2 regions of the Streptomyces sp. NPDC007896 genome follow, and region 2 is predicted to be linked to the other one. Evidence: riboswitches for the same ligand, from Rfam matches in the RefSeq annotation. Region 2 holds a riboswitch; the other holds the start of a gene.
The links. Region 2 has a riboswitch for thiamine pyrophosphate ahead of ACFZDJ_RS30265 (thiamine ABC transporter substrate-binding protein). Riboswitches for the same ligand answer to the same signal wherever they lie in the genome.
Positions count from the first base shown of each region.

Region 1: linked by a shared signal. The riboswitch ahead of ACFZDJ_RS43295 (cytosine permease) and the one ahead of ACFZDJ_RS30265 (thiamine ABC transporter substrate-binding protein) in region 2 are both predicted to bind thiamine pyrophosphate.

Region 1 covers NZ_JBIBKX010000019.1:12,808-19,829, reverse strand. The annotation lists gene ACFZDJ_RS43305 (NAD(P)H-binding protein) at 14-877, shown strand; gene thiD (bifunctional hydroxymethylpyrimidine kinase/phosphomethylpyrimidine kinase) at 945-1,751, opposite strand; gene ACFZDJ_RS43295 (cytosine permease) at 1,795-3,198, opposite strand; TPP riboswitch at 3,188-3,282, opposite strand; gene ACFZDJ_RS43290 (iron-containing alcohol dehydrogenase) at 3,348-4,430, opposite strand; gene ACFZDJ_RS43285 (dioxygenase) at 4,445-5,344, opposite strand; gene ACFZDJ_RS43280 (alanine racemase) at 5,361-6,593, opposite strand.
Region 2 covers NZ_JBIBKX010000010.1:143,600-150,621, reverse strand. The annotation lists gene ACFZDJ_RS30275 (DUF6928 family protein) at 1-714, opposite strand, end outside; gene rlmN (23S rRNA (adenine(2503)-C(2))-methyltransferase RlmN) at 922-2,028, shown strand; TPP riboswitch at 2,120-2,238, shown strand; gene ACFZDJ_RS30265 (thiamine ABC transporter substrate-binding protein) at 2,318-3,430, shown strand; gene ACFZDJ_RS30260 (ABC transporter permease subunit) at 3,406-5,118, shown strand; gene ACFZDJ_RS30255 (ATP-binding cassette domain-containing protein) at 5,118-6,281, shown strand; gene ACFZDJ_RS30250 (maleylpyruvate isomerase family mycothiol-dependent enzyme) at 6,292-7,022, shown strand, end outside.

The sequences.
Region 1 (7,022 bases), on a different contig from region 2:
GGAAGAGGTTGTCATGATCATCGTCACCGGCGCCAACGGCGGACTCGGCCGGCTGATCACCGAGCGGCTGCTGGAGCGCGTCCCCTCCGAGCGGATCGGCGTCAGTGTGCGCGACCCGGAGAAGGCACGAGAGCTCGAAGACCGGGGCGTGCGCGTCCGCCAGGGCGACTTCGGCGACCCCGCGAGCCTCGCGGACGCCTTCGAGGGCGCCCAGCAGGTCCTCGTCGTGTCGACGGACAGCACCGGCGTGGATGCCGTCCACCACCACCGCACCGCCATCGAGGCCGCGGCGGCAGCCGGAGCCAAGCGCATCCTCTACACCAGCCACATGGGCTCGGACCCGTCCTCTCCCTTCGCTCCGATGCGCGACCACGCCTCCACCGAGGCGGCGCTCCGGGAGTCCGGGGTCCCGTTCACCTCGCTGCGCAACGGCTTCTACGCCTCCTCAGCCGTGATGCTGCTGGGCCACGCGCTCGAGACGGGCGAGCTGGCCGCGCCGGAGGACGGACCGGTCGCCTGGACGGCCCACGCCGACCTCGCCGAGGCGGCGGCGCTCGCGCTCACCGGTGCGGGCCTCGACGGGACGACACCCGCGCTCACCGGCCCCGAGTCGCTCGACCTGGCGGATATCGCGGCGATCGCCACGCGGCTCACCGGCCGCGAAGTCCGCCGAGTGGTCGTCTCCGACGCCGACTACCGCGCGAGCCTGCTCGCCCGCGGTCTGCCCGAGGCCGGCGCCGACCTGCTCCTCGGCCTGTTCGCCGCGAGCCGGCAGGGACGGTTCACGCCGGTCGACCCCACGCTGGGCCGCCTGCTCGGCCGCCCCACGACGGCCTTGGCGGACGTCCTGAAGACAACGATCACGCCGACCGGCTGACGTCCGGGTTCCCCGTCGGTCGCAGCGGACGACGGCCTCGTCCGCCGTGCGGACGCGCCCGCGGCGTTCAGGCGCGCGTCCGCCAGCCGTGGTCGACCGGTCCGAGGCCCGAGCCCAGGGCGAATCCCGCGGCGATCGCGCCGGTGACGTACTCCTTCGCCAGCCGCACCGCCTCCGGCACCGCCCGCCCCTGTGCCAGCCCCACCGCGATGGCCGAGGCCAGGGTGCAACCGGTGCCGTGCGTATGGCGGTTGTCGTGGCGCGGGGCCCGGAACCAGTGCTGTTCGGTGCCGTCGGTCAGCAGGTCGACGGCCTCGCCGGGCAGGTGGCCGCCCTTCACCAGGACCCAGCGGGGCCCGTACGACAGCAGTTGTTCCGCGGCCCGGCACATGTCCCGCTCACCGGTGGCCTTGATCCCGGTCAGCTCGGCGGTCTCGTCGAGATTCGGGGTGGCCACCGTCGCAAGGGGCAGCAGGGCGGTCCGTACGGCGTCCAGCGCGTCGTCCGCCAGCAGCCGGTCGCCGTGCTTGGAGACGCTCACCGGGTCCACCACCACGGGCACGCCGACGTCCGAGAGCAGTTTGGCGACGGTCTCGACGAGCAGGGGCGAGGCGAGCATGCCGGTCTTCACGGCCTGCACACCGATGTCGTCCACGACGCTGCGGTACTGCGCGCGCACCGCCTCGGCCGGAAGCTCCCAGGCTCCCTGTACGCCGAGGGAGTTCTGCGCGGTGACGGCTGTGAGCACGCTCATCCCGTGCGCGCCCAGCGCAAGCATGGTCTTCAGGTCGGCCTGGATGCCGGCGCCGCCCCCGGAGTCCGATCCGGCGATGGTCAGGACGCGGGGCGGGGCGGTCGGCTTGTTCGCGGGCATGGTGGGTGTCACTCCGTACGAAGGGGGTGAGAGGGGGGCGGGGTCAGCGGCGCAGGCGCAGCGGGACGTAGACCAGCAGGGCCGCGACGAACGCCACCCCGTAGGCGGTGTCGGCGCCGTGCAGGGCATGCGCGACGGGGCCGACGTACAGGCTGGTGCTCATGAACGGCACCGCGGCGGCGAAGGCGGCGACGAACGCCACGAGCGCGGGCCACCACGGACGCGGGCGGGCGCTCTCGGCGGCCAGGTCGACGGGTGCGCCGCCGCGGGCCCTGGCCCGGGCGAGCCAGTCGACGGCGACGATCGCGACGAACCCGGGAATCCAGTAGCCGACGAACAGCAGGACGTTCTGGAAGCGGGCCGTGGTGTCGGCGGCGTGCATCCACAGCACGAGCGGGAAGCCCAGGACGGCGGCCAGCGCGGCGGCGGCCGGGCGCGGCAGCCGTACGCCCATGGTCTGCAGGGCGAGCGAGCCGCTGTAGTCGTTCATGGCGTTGCTGCTCAGTGCGGCGAGGGCCACGGCGAGCAGCCCGAACGCGCCGAGGGCGCCCCCGCCGAGCAGGGTGTCGACCCCGCGGGCGGTCTGGTCGGTGAAGACGGCCGCGCCCCACAGTCCGAGCGCCTGGACGGCCACGAAGGACACGCTGACACCGGCCAGGGTGTACCAGAACATGCGCGGGCGGGACGCCGTGCGCGGCAGATAGCGGCTGAAGTCGCTCGCGTACGGGGCCCACGACAGCGCAAGGCTGAGCGCGATGGTGCAGGTCAGGACGAAGGCCCCGGCCCGGTCGGCGCCGTGGGCGGTTGCGGCGGGGGTGGTGTGGGCGCCGCTCAGGAGCTTCACGGTCAGGGCCACGAACGCGGCGGCGAGGGCGAAGGTCATCACGGTCTGGAGTCGGTGGATCGCCTCGTAGCCGAGGACGCCGAGCGCCCCCTGCGCCGCCATCATGACGAGCACACCCAGCCAGAACGGCCAGCCGCACAGCTGGGCCAGCGCGTCCCCGCCGAAGAGGCCGATCAGCGCGTCCCAGGCGATGGACGACAGCCACTGCAGGGCGCCGGGGACGACCACGGCCCGGCCGAACGCGAGGCGGGCGAGCGGCAGCTGTCCGGCGCCGGTCTGGCTCCCCCAGGTGCCGAGGTACGCGGTCGGTACCGCCCCGAGGAGGGTGCCCAGCACGACGGCGGCGAGCGCGGTGGAGAAGTCCAGGCCGAGCGCGATGCCGACGGTGCCGGTGAACACGCCGGTCATGGTCAGGTTGGGGGCGAACCACACGGTGAACAGACGGCCGGGGCCGCCGTAGCGGTGGTCCTCCGGGACCGGGGCGATTCCACGCGCCTCGACGTGCAGGTCCCCCGGGGCGGTGGGCATCCGCCCGTCGAAAACGCCCTGCGGGCCTCCGACGGCCACCTCGCCGCGAGCGTTACGGGCATACGGCAACGACATGAGACATCCCTCCGCCAGTCCTAACTGGTTCAGGTTCGACGGGTGTGATCTCAGCCCTCGTGCGGGGCACCCCGTGTCCGGTTCGGCGGTCAGGATAGCCCGGCGGGCGCGGTATGCCCCAGGGGGAGGGGTCCGCACGGCGCCGCGGCCTACTCGCCGACGCTCGGCTCCCCGCCCTCGTACGCCGCCGTCAGCAGCGCCAGCACACCCTCCACGGTGACCTCGCGCGGGTTCGGATACGTCTGTGCGACGGCCTGTTCGGCGGCCACCGCCAGGTCGGTCTCCTTGAGGCCGAGTTCGGCGAGACCGTGGGGGGCGCCGAGGCTTGCGGCCAGCGCCCGCAGGGCGTGCGGGACGTCGTCGGTGCCGCCCAGGGCGCGCGAGAGCGCGGTGATCGCCCGGGGCGCGGCGGGCGCGTTGTAGGCGAGGGCGTACGGGAGGACCACCGTGTGCGTCTCGGCGTGCGGCAGGCCGAAGGTGCCGCCGAGGACGTGGCACAGCTTGTGGTGCAGGCCCATGGTGGTGGCGCCGAGACAGGCGCCGCAGAGCCAGGCGCCGTAAAGGGCCCGGGCGCGCGCGTCGAGGTCGCCGGGGGCGGCGGCCACCAGCGGCAGGGCCTGTGTCATCGCCCGTACGCCCTCCTCGGCCATGAGCAAGACGAGGGGCGAGGCGTCGGGCGCGTAGAGGGCCTCGACGGCGTGGGCGAGCGCGTTGACGCCGCTGGTGACGGTGAGGGGCACGGGGAGCGAGAAGGTGAGCTCGGGGTCGTAGACGACGCTGCGGGGCTGGACGGCGGGGTCGCGTCCGGTGCGCTTGGCGCCGTGCTCGGTGAGTCCCCAGACCGGTGTCATCTCGGAGCCGGAGTAGGTGGAGGGCACGGCGATCAGGGGCAGGCCGGTGCGCAGCGCGATCGCCTTGCCGAGGCCGATCGCCGAGCCGCCACCGACCGCGACACACCCGTCGGCGCCGGACGCGCGCGCCGCCTCGACGGCCCGGTCGGCGACCTCGACGGGTACGTGCATCCGGGCCTCGGCGTGCAGCCCCGCGCAGGCCTCGCCCAGGGCGTCCGCGACCGCGCGTGCCGTGTCCTCGCCTCTGCTGCCGCAGACCACCAGCACCCTGCGCAGCCCGAGCCGGGCGGCCTCGTCGGGGGTCGCGGAGACGGCGGCGCCGGGCCGGAAGACGATCCGAGCGGGCCGGGTCTCGTACGAGAAGTCGAGCGGGGTGTTCATGTCGGTCATGGTGCTCATTCCGGTTCCAGTACGAGGTCGAAGCGGGCGTGGCGGAAGGGGTTCGGGACGCCGAACTCCCCCGCCAGGGACGGGTCGTCGGTCTCCGTGAAGTCCTGGACCAGGCTCTTCTTGACCGCGAACACCGCGTCGGAGTCGAGGTAGTCGCTGCCCGCGACGAAGATGTGCGTGGTGACCGGGGCGTGGCCCTCGGCCGAGGCGATGAAGTGGATGTGGGCGGGGCGGTAGGGGTGCCGGGCCGTGGCGCGCAGCAGTTCACCGACCGGGCCGTCGGTGGGGATCGGGTACGGGCTCGGTACGCAGGTGCGGAACCAGAAGCGGCCCTCGGCGTCGGCCGTGAACAGTCCTCGCCCATTGCCGGCCGGCTGGACGTCCGGCTGCTGTACGTCGTAGTAGCCTTCGGAGTCGGCCTGCCACACGTCGAGGACCGCGCCCGGCAGCGGGGTGCCGCCCTTGCCCAGTACCCGGCCGCTGACGACGCACGGCTCGCCCCTGCCCACCAGGTCGATGTTCGCGCCGAGTGCGCGGATCGGCGATCTGGTCAGGTGGAACGGACCGAGGACCGTCGACTCGGTGGCACCCGGGTCGCGGCGTCCGCCCAGCGTCTCCACGAGCATCGAGACGCCGAGCACGTCCGACAGCAGGATGAACTCCTGGCGGGTGTCGGTGCACCGCTGCCCGGTCGCGGTCAGGAATCCGATCGCGCGTTCCCATTCCGCCATCGTCGGCTCCGTCTCGCGCACGAAGTCGTGCAGATGACGGGTGAGCGCGCCGAGCAGTTCACGCAGACGCGTATCGGCCGTGCCCCGCAGGCTGTCGACGACGGCGTCGGTGATGCCGTGCGTGAAGTCGGTCGTGGCATCGGCCGTCGTCGAACGGTTCAATTCGTCTGTCATGCCGCTCCTCGTGGTGCTATCGGGACTGATCGCCGTCGGTGCCCGGGTCCACGAAGTGGAAGCCGGGCTCGGGAAACCTGGCGAACGCCCGGTGGGGCACGGACGAGGTGTAGGCGCCCGCGAGGGAGAACACCACACGGTCGCCGGCCCGCAGCCCCGGCGCCCGGACGTCCCGGACCAGGACGTCCCTGGAGGTGCTCAACTGGCCGGTGAGCGTGACCCGTTCACGGCGCACCACGGGCCGCGGCCAGGAGTAGGGCCACACGTCCACTTCGAGTACGGACCAGGGCTGGTCGGGCCACGGCTGGTCGGGCCTCCTGGACGCCGACGTGCGCAGGTTCACCGCGCCACCGCGGACGACGGCGAAGTCCTCGTGTGCGCCGTGCTCGACGTCCAGCACCTCGCTCGCGTACCAGCCGCAGTACGCGGTCAGCGCGCGACCGGGCTCGACACTCAGGGTCAGTTCCGGGTGCGCGGCGACGAGTCGGGCGAGTCCCTCGCCGTACGACTGCCAGTCGAAACGGCGTTCGGGGTGCTCGTAGTCCACCGCCATGCCGCCCCCGACGTTCACCTCGGTGAGGCGCAGGCCGTGCCGTGCGGCGAGTTCACCGGTCCAGGCGACGACGCTCTCGGCCACCGCGAGGTGTTCGGGGGCGTGCAGGCCGTTGGCCAAGTGGGCGTAGACGCCGCGCAGTTCGAGGTTCGGGTAGCTGCCGTCGGTGAGCAGGCCGACGATCGTGTCCGCCTGTGCCGGGTCGAGGCCTGAGGTTCTGCGGCTACGGCCGCCGTCGGCGAACACATGGTCGGCCACCGGGAGGTTGAAGCGCGGCAGGACCGCCACCCGGCCGTCCGGAGCGTGCCGCTGGGCCAGCCCGGCCAGCATGTACAGCTCGTACTCGCTCTCCACGAGGAAGCGTGTCACGCCCCGCTCCAACGCGTCCAGGAGCTCCGTCGGGGTCTTGTCCTGGCCGCCGAAGGCCAGTGGGTGGTCCGGCGCCGCCCGGGTGACGTGGGCCAGTTCGCTGTCGGTGGAGACCTTGTAGCCGTCGACGTACGGGGCGAGCGCGGTCAGGATCTCCGGTTCCCGGTTGGCCTGGGTCGCGTAGTACAGCTCGACGCGCTCGGGCAGCGCGGCCCGCACCGACGCGGCGTGTGCGCGCAGTGCCGCCAAGTCGTACACGTAGGCGGGAAGTTCCGTGGGCGGCAGGGTCAGGATGCGGTCGCGCACCGCGAGTGAGGGTGTGTTCATGGGGCACTCCGGGTCGTATGGCGCAGGATACCGTCGGCACGCGACGAGGGCGGCGGACGGGGACCGGAGCAGCGGCCCGGCGGACGCGGGCGGTCGGGGACATGACACGTGCCACGGCAGCCGCCGAAATCGACCGGGCCGGATCGACGCGCTCCCCGTGCCGGGCCGGATCGACGCGCTCCCCGTGCGGGGTCGGTCGGCTCCGGCGGGGCACCATGAGGGCACCGACCGAGCGTCCGGTTCGGCGCGGCGGCCGGGAACCGGGAGACCGGCGGCGCCGTGCTCCGGCACGCCGACGCCTCCGCTCGCAAGGCCCGCGCCCTGTGGCATCCCACTATCATGCTGATCCGCGACTCCATACCCGAGGCCCCACACGATCTCTACCCGGTGGGAGATCCTTCGGCACCTCGAGCGGTCGGCGGTGTGGCG
Region 2 (7,022 bases):
GTAGAAGCGCGGCGGCCCCATGGTTTCCGTGATCCTTTTCAACTTCGCTTCTTCCTCCGCAGGGTCAGGCCCGTGAGGGTCCCGCACGTGGAATCCGTGGAGGTCGATGCCGTATGCGTCGATGTCGTCAGGTTCGGGGTGGCCCTCCTGGACGAAGCCGCAGAGCGCGCGCAGGGCGTCTTCGCCCAGGTCCAACGGGTGGAAGGGCAGGGGGTACGGCTCTTCGTCCTCGTCCGGCCAGGGGACGATGTCCGCAGGACGGTCCCCGGCCCAGTAGGGCAGCTCGAAGGGGAGCGGTTCGCCGATGTTCTCGATGATGCCGCTGTCCGGCGACAGACTCAGGGAGCGGACCAGGCGCCCGTCCTCCCACACCGCGAACGCGAGCCAGTCGACGACACTGTGCATGGCGTGCAGGACGAGCCGTCGGCCGGCGCTTGCCGCGACGAGGTGCTCGGGAAGCTGGGACGGGAAGTCGATCATTACCCGTTGGTCGCAGACGATCTCCACGCCCGGTCGGCTCGCGGCGTACGCCGTGTCTTTCGGGGGATACACGCCGCCTCCCAGTGACGAGCCTGAGAGCTGCTCGATCTCCCAGCCCGGGTAAAGGCGCCGCATCATCTCGGACGTCCGCGGCAGGTCTGCCGCCTTCACCTGTCGCAGCAGGCCCGGCACCTCGCCGTCGGCATAGATGAGCAGTCCCGTTTTGGCTCCCATGGCCCCTCCCCGATGAGTCGCGCTCGATGGTCGTCGCACCATAGCCACCGGCACTGATATCGCCAGGAAGGTCCGACCGAGTGCCGCGCTGGGCCGTCCCTGGGCCGTGCGAGGCCGACCAACGCTGACAGTCGGCACCCGTGGGTGACCGCCCCCACCCCGCTCTGGCCTGGGCTGGCGGAGTTGATCTGCGACACTGGATGAGTTATGCCTGCACCCGGAGAACTCACATTCGTCGCCCCCCGCGGAGCCAAGAAGCCGCCGCGGCACCTCGCCGACCTCACGCCCGCCGAGCGCAAAGAGGCGGTTGCCGCGATCGGTGAGAAGCCGTTTCGCGCCAAGCAGCTCTCGCAGCACTACTTCGCGCGGTTCGCGCACGACCCCGCGGAGTGGACGGACATCCCGGCCGCCGCGCGCGGCAAGCTCCAGGAGGCGCTGCTTCCCGAGCTGATGACGGTCGTGCGGCATCTGTCGACCGACCAGGACACCACCCGCAAGACCCTGTGGCGCCTGTTCGACGGCACGCTCGTGGAGTCCGTGCTGATGCGCTACCCGGACCGGGTGACCATGTGCATCAGCTCGCAGGCGGGCTGCGGGATGAACTGCCCGTTCTGCGCCACCGGACAGGCCGGGCTCGACCGGAACCTGTCCACGGGCGAGATCGTGCACCAGATCGTGGACGGGATGCGGGCCCTGCGGGACGGCGAGATCCCGGGCGGCCCGGCGCGGCTGAGCAACATCGTCTTCATGGGCATGGGCGAGCCGCTCGCCAACTACAAGCGGGTCGTGGGCGCCATCCGCGCGCTCACCGACCCCGAGCCGGACGGCCTCGGGCTCTCGCAGCGCGGGATCACCGTGTCTACGGTCGGGCTGGTGCCCGCCATCCACCGGTTCTCCGACGAGGGCTTCAAGTGCCGTCTCGCCATCTCGCTGCACGCGCCTGACGACGAGCTGCGCGACACCCTCGTCCCCGTCAACACGCGGTGGAAGGTGCGCGAGGTGCTGGACGCCGGCTGGGAGTACGCGGCCAAGTCCGGGCGCCGGCTGTCCATCGAGTACGCCCTCATCCGGGACATCAACGACCAGGCATGGCGTGGTGACCGGCTCGGGCGGCTACTCAAGGGCAAGCCCGTGCACGTCAACCTCATCCCGCTGAACCCGACGCCGGGTTCGAAGTGGACCGCCTCGCGGCCCGAGGACGAGAAGGCGTTCGTCGAGGCGATCGCGGCTCACGGGGTGCCGGTGACCGTCCGGGACACCCGGGGCCAGGAGATCGACGGGGCATGCGGACAGCTGGCCGCGACCGAGCGATAGTCTGATCGGCGGCAGTGCCCGGCGGCGCCTTTTCAGTGCCGGCCAGTGTCAGTCAGTTCCTGTCAGCGCAATTTCGTATTCCGACATCTTCATATTCCGACAGGGGAGCGCCACAGCGCTGAGAGTGCGGTAGCCGGAGCACCGGTGGGCCGCAGACCCTCTGAACCTTGCCCAGGTCATTCTGGGTAGGAAGTTCGGGCATCACTCAAGCTGTTGCGCCCTGCCCGGGAACCTTCCGAGGATCCCGGGCAGGGCCGCGTCTCTTCCTGGTCATCCCAGGAGGAATTCAGTGAGCATCAAGAGGACGACCACGGCCGTGGCCATCGGGCTGGGCCTCGTCGCGCTGTCCGCGTGCGGGTCCTCCGACAGCGGCGGCGCCGGGGACTCCAAGACCGTCACGCTCGTCAGCCACGACTCATGGGCCGTGTCGAAGAGCGTGCTGCAGGACTTCGAGAAGCAGTCCGGGTACAAGGTCAAGGTCCTCAAGGACGGCGACGCCGGGCAGGCCGTCAACAAGGCCATCCTCACCAAGGACAACCCCCAGGGCGACGTCTTCTTCGGCGTCGACAACACCCTGCTGTCCCGTGCGCTCGACAACGGGCTGTTCCAGCCGTACGAGGCCAAGGGCTCCGACCAGATCGTCCAGCAGTACCGGATCGACCAGGACAAGCACCGGGTCACGCCCATCGACTCCGGTGACATCTGCGTCAACTACGACAAGGCCTACTTCAGCAAGCACAAGCTGGCCCCGCCCGCCTCGTTCGACGACCTGATCAAGCCCGCGTACAAGAACCTCCTCGTCACCGAGAACGCGTCCACGTCCTCGCCCGGCCTCGGCTTCCTGCTCGGGACCGCCGCGAAGTACGGGGATGGGGGCACCTCCCGCTCGAGCGAAGCCGAGAGTGGGGGAGGGTGGCAGGACTACTGGAAGAAGCTCAGGGCCAACGGCGTGAAGGTGGTCGACGGCTGGGAGCAGGCCTACAACGACGAATTCTCCGGGTCCGCGGGAGGCAAGAAGGCCAAGGCCGACCGGCCGCTGGTCGTCTCGTACGCCTCCTCCCCGCCCGCCGAGGTGATTTACGCCGACCCGAAGCCGAAGACCGCGCCGACCGGGGTCGCGAGCGGCACCTGCTTCCGCCAGATCGAGTACGCGGGGCTGCTGAGCAACGCGAAGAACACCAAGGGCGGCAAGGCGCTTCTCGACTTCCTCATCAGCGTCAAGTTCCAGGACGACATGCCGCTGAACATGTTCGTGTACCCGGTCCGCGAGACCGCCCAGGTGCCCGAGGAGTTCGTGAAGTTCGGCCCGCAGGCCAAGGACCCCGAGACCCTGGCGCCCGCCAAGATCGCCGACAACCGTGACCAGTGGGTCAAGTCGTGGACCTCGCTCGTACTGAAGTAGCGCCTCGGAGGAGCCGCAAGGAGAGCGCGACGCGGATCGGGCTGATGGCCCTGCCCGTCGCGTTCTTCGCCGTCTTCTTCGCCTACCCCGTCGCCGCGATCGTCGCCCGTGGCCTCAAGATCGACGGGGCCTGGCGGTTCGGACGGATCGGTGAGGTGCTCGCGCAGTCCGACATCCGGCACGTCCTGTGGTTCACCACCTGGCAGGCGCTCGCCTCCACGGCGCTCACGTTGCTGATCGCGCTCCCCGGCGCGTACGTCTTCGCGCGCTTCGATTTCAGGGGCAAGCAGGTGCTGCGCGCGGTGGTGACGGTCCCGTTCGTGCTGCCGACGGTCGTGGTCGGTACGGCGTTCCTGGCTTTGGTGGGCCGGGGCGGACTCCTCGACCAGCTGTGGGGCGTACGGCTGGACACTACCGTCTGGGCGATTCTGCTCGCGCACGTCTTCTTCAACTACGCGGTGGTCGTACGAACCGTCGGCGGGCTCTGGGCGCAGCTCGACCCGCGTCAGGAGGAGGCCGCGCGGATGCTGGGTGCCTCCCGGTTCGCGGCCTGGCGCAAGGTGACGCTGCCGGCGCTGAGCCCGGCCGTGGCCGCCGCCGCGCTGATGGTCTTCCTCTTCACCTTCACCTCGTTCGGTGTGGTGCAGATCCTCGGCGGGCCGACCTTCTCCACCCTGGAGGTCGAGATCTACCGGCAGACCTCGGAGATCTTCGACCTCGCGACCGCGGCGGTGCTGACGATCGTCCAGTTCGTGGCGGTCGGCGCGATCCTCGCCGTGCACGCCTGGACCGTACGCCGCCGGGAGACCGCCCTGCGTCTGGTGGCTCCGGAGGTGACCGTGCGCCGCCCCCGCGGGGCCGGTCAGTGGGCGCTGCTGGGCGGGGTCCTGGCGAGCATCCTCGTTCTCCTCGTCCTGCCGCTCGGGGTACTGGTCCAGCGGTCCCTGGACGCACCCGGCGGCTACGGATTCGCGTACTACAAGGCGTTGACCTCGGCCGACAGCGGCATCTTCCTGGTGGCACCGATCGCGGCGATCGGCAACTCGCTGGAGTACGCGCTCGCCGCCACCGCCGTCGCCGTCGTGATCGGCGCTCTGGCGGCCGCCGCGCTCACCCTCCCCCAGTCTCGGCTTCGCTCGACCGGGGGGACCCCCATGACCGGGCGTCTCGTACGGGGTTTCGACGCGCTGCTGATGCTGCCGCTCGGCGTGTCCGCCGTGACCGTCGGGTTCGGCTTCCTCATCGCGCTCGACGAACCGCCCCTGGATCTGCGTTCCTCCTGGATCCTGGTGCCGCTCGCGCAGGCACTGGTGGGCGTCCCCTTCGTCGTACGCACCATGCTGCCGGTGCTGCGGGCGGTGGACGGACGGCTCCGGGAGGCCGCTGCCGTCCTCGGAGCGTCGCCCTGGCGGGTGTGGCGGGAGGTCGACCTGCCGATGGTGCGGCGGGCGCTGCTGATCGCGGCGGGGTTCGCCTTCGCCGTGTCGCTGGGCGAGTTCGGGGCGACGGTCTTCATCGCGCGGCCCGACAACCCCACCCTGCCGGTTGCCGTGGCCCGGCTCCTCGGGCGTGCGGGTGACCTCAACTACGGCCAGGCGATGGCCCTTTCGACGATCTTGATGGTGGTGTGCGCGGTGGCCCTGTTGCTGTTGGAGCGCATCCGCACCGACCGGACGGGGGAGTTCTGATGGCGCGACTCGCGAAGCAAGCGACGCAGGAGGCGCAGGAGGCGCAGGAGGGGACGACGGAGCATCCCCGGACCCGGACCCGGACCCGGGCCCAGACACAGACCCAGGCCCAGACCCGGACGCGCGACGCCCTGCTCAGGGTCGAGGCCGCGACCGTACGCTTCGGCGGTCGGCCGGTACTCGACGCCGTCGGCCTCGACGTCGCCGAGCACGAGATCGTGTGTGTGCTCGGACCGAGCGGCAGCGGCAAGTCCACGCTGCTGCGGGCGGTGGCCGGACTGCAGTCGCTCGACGCGGGCCGCGTGCTCCTGGCGGGACGCGACCAGGCCGGGGTGCCCGCGCACAAGCGGGGCGTCGGGCTGATGTTCCAGGACCACCAGCTCTTCCCGCAGCGGGACGTGGCCGGCAATGTCGCCTTCGGGCTGCGCATGCACGGCGCGTCGAAGGACCAGCAGGCCGCACGGGTCCAGGAGCTGCTGGAGCTGGTCGGGCTGCCCGGGGCCCAGGCGCGCGCTGTCGCCGCCCTCTCCGGTGGTGAGCAGCAGCGGGTCGCGCTGGCCCGTGCGCTCGCCCCGCGCCCCCGGCTGCTGATGCTCGACGAGCCGCTCGGCCAGCTGGACCGCTCGCTGCGGGAACGGCTCGTCGTGGAACTCCGGCAGCTCTTCGGCGAGTTGGGCACGACCGTGCTCGCCGTCACCCACGACCAGGGCGAGGCCTTCGCGCTCGCCGACCGGGTCGTGGTGATGCGCGAGGGACGGATCGCCCAGTCCGGCACGCCACTTGAGGTCTGGCAGCACCCGGCGGACGAGTTCGTGGCCCGTTTCCTGGGCTTCGACAACGTGGTCGCGGCGACGGTGCGAGATCGGCTCGCGGACACCCCGTGGGGGAAGGTCCCGGTGCCGGAGGGCACCGCCCAGGGCCCTGGCACGCTTCTCGTACGACCCGCTGGGGTGCGGCTGGTCGACCCCGCGGACGGGCTGCGCTGCACCGTGGCCGCACGTACCTTCCGGGGCACCCACGTCGCCGTACAGCTGAAGCCGGAAGGCGCGCCGCCCATCGAGGCGGCGTGCGCGCTGCGGGAGGCGCCCGCGCCCGGTGACGAGGTCGGCGTGGCTTTCGAGGCGGCCGAAATCGTCGTGCTCGGGGAGCCGTCGGCGCCGTAGGGTGCGGTTCATGACGCCACTCGCACATGACCGCTACTGCGACGCGATCGAGCGGGAGGTGCGGCTGCTGAGGGACGTGGTGACGTCCGGGGCCGACCTGTCCGCGACCGTGCCGACCTGCCCGGACTGGTCGCTGGAGCGGCTCGTGCGGCACACGGGCGGGGCGCTGCGCTGGGTCGAGCTCATCGTCCGCACGAAGGCGCAGGAGAACGTCCACGACGAGCAGGTGCCGCTCCTTGAGGGACCCGCCGCCGAGGGCGACCCCGCCGCGCTGGACGCCTGGCTCGCCGAGACCGGCGAGATGCTCGTCGCCGCGCTGCGCGAGGCGGGGCCCGCCACCAAGGTGTGGGCCTGGGCCGGGGACCTGAGCTCCGGCTTCTGGGCCCGCCGGATGACGCACGAGCTGGTGATCCACCGCGCCGACGCGACGCCGGCGGCCGGGCTGCCGTACGAGGTGGCGCCCGATGTGGCCGCGGACGCGATCGACGAGTGGCTGGGGATCATCGAGTTCGTGCAGCGGACGCGACCGCACGACGCCGCCGCGGCCGCACTGCGCGGCCCGGGCCGCAGCATCCATCTGCACGCCACCGACACCCCGCCCGAACTCGACGCAGAGTGGGTCGTCGAGCTCACCGAGGAGGGTGTCGTCTGGCGCAGGGACCACGAGAAGGCGACCGTCGCGCTGCGCGGCCCGCTCACCGACGTCCTGCTCGCCTTCTACCGCCGACTGCCGCTGGACGA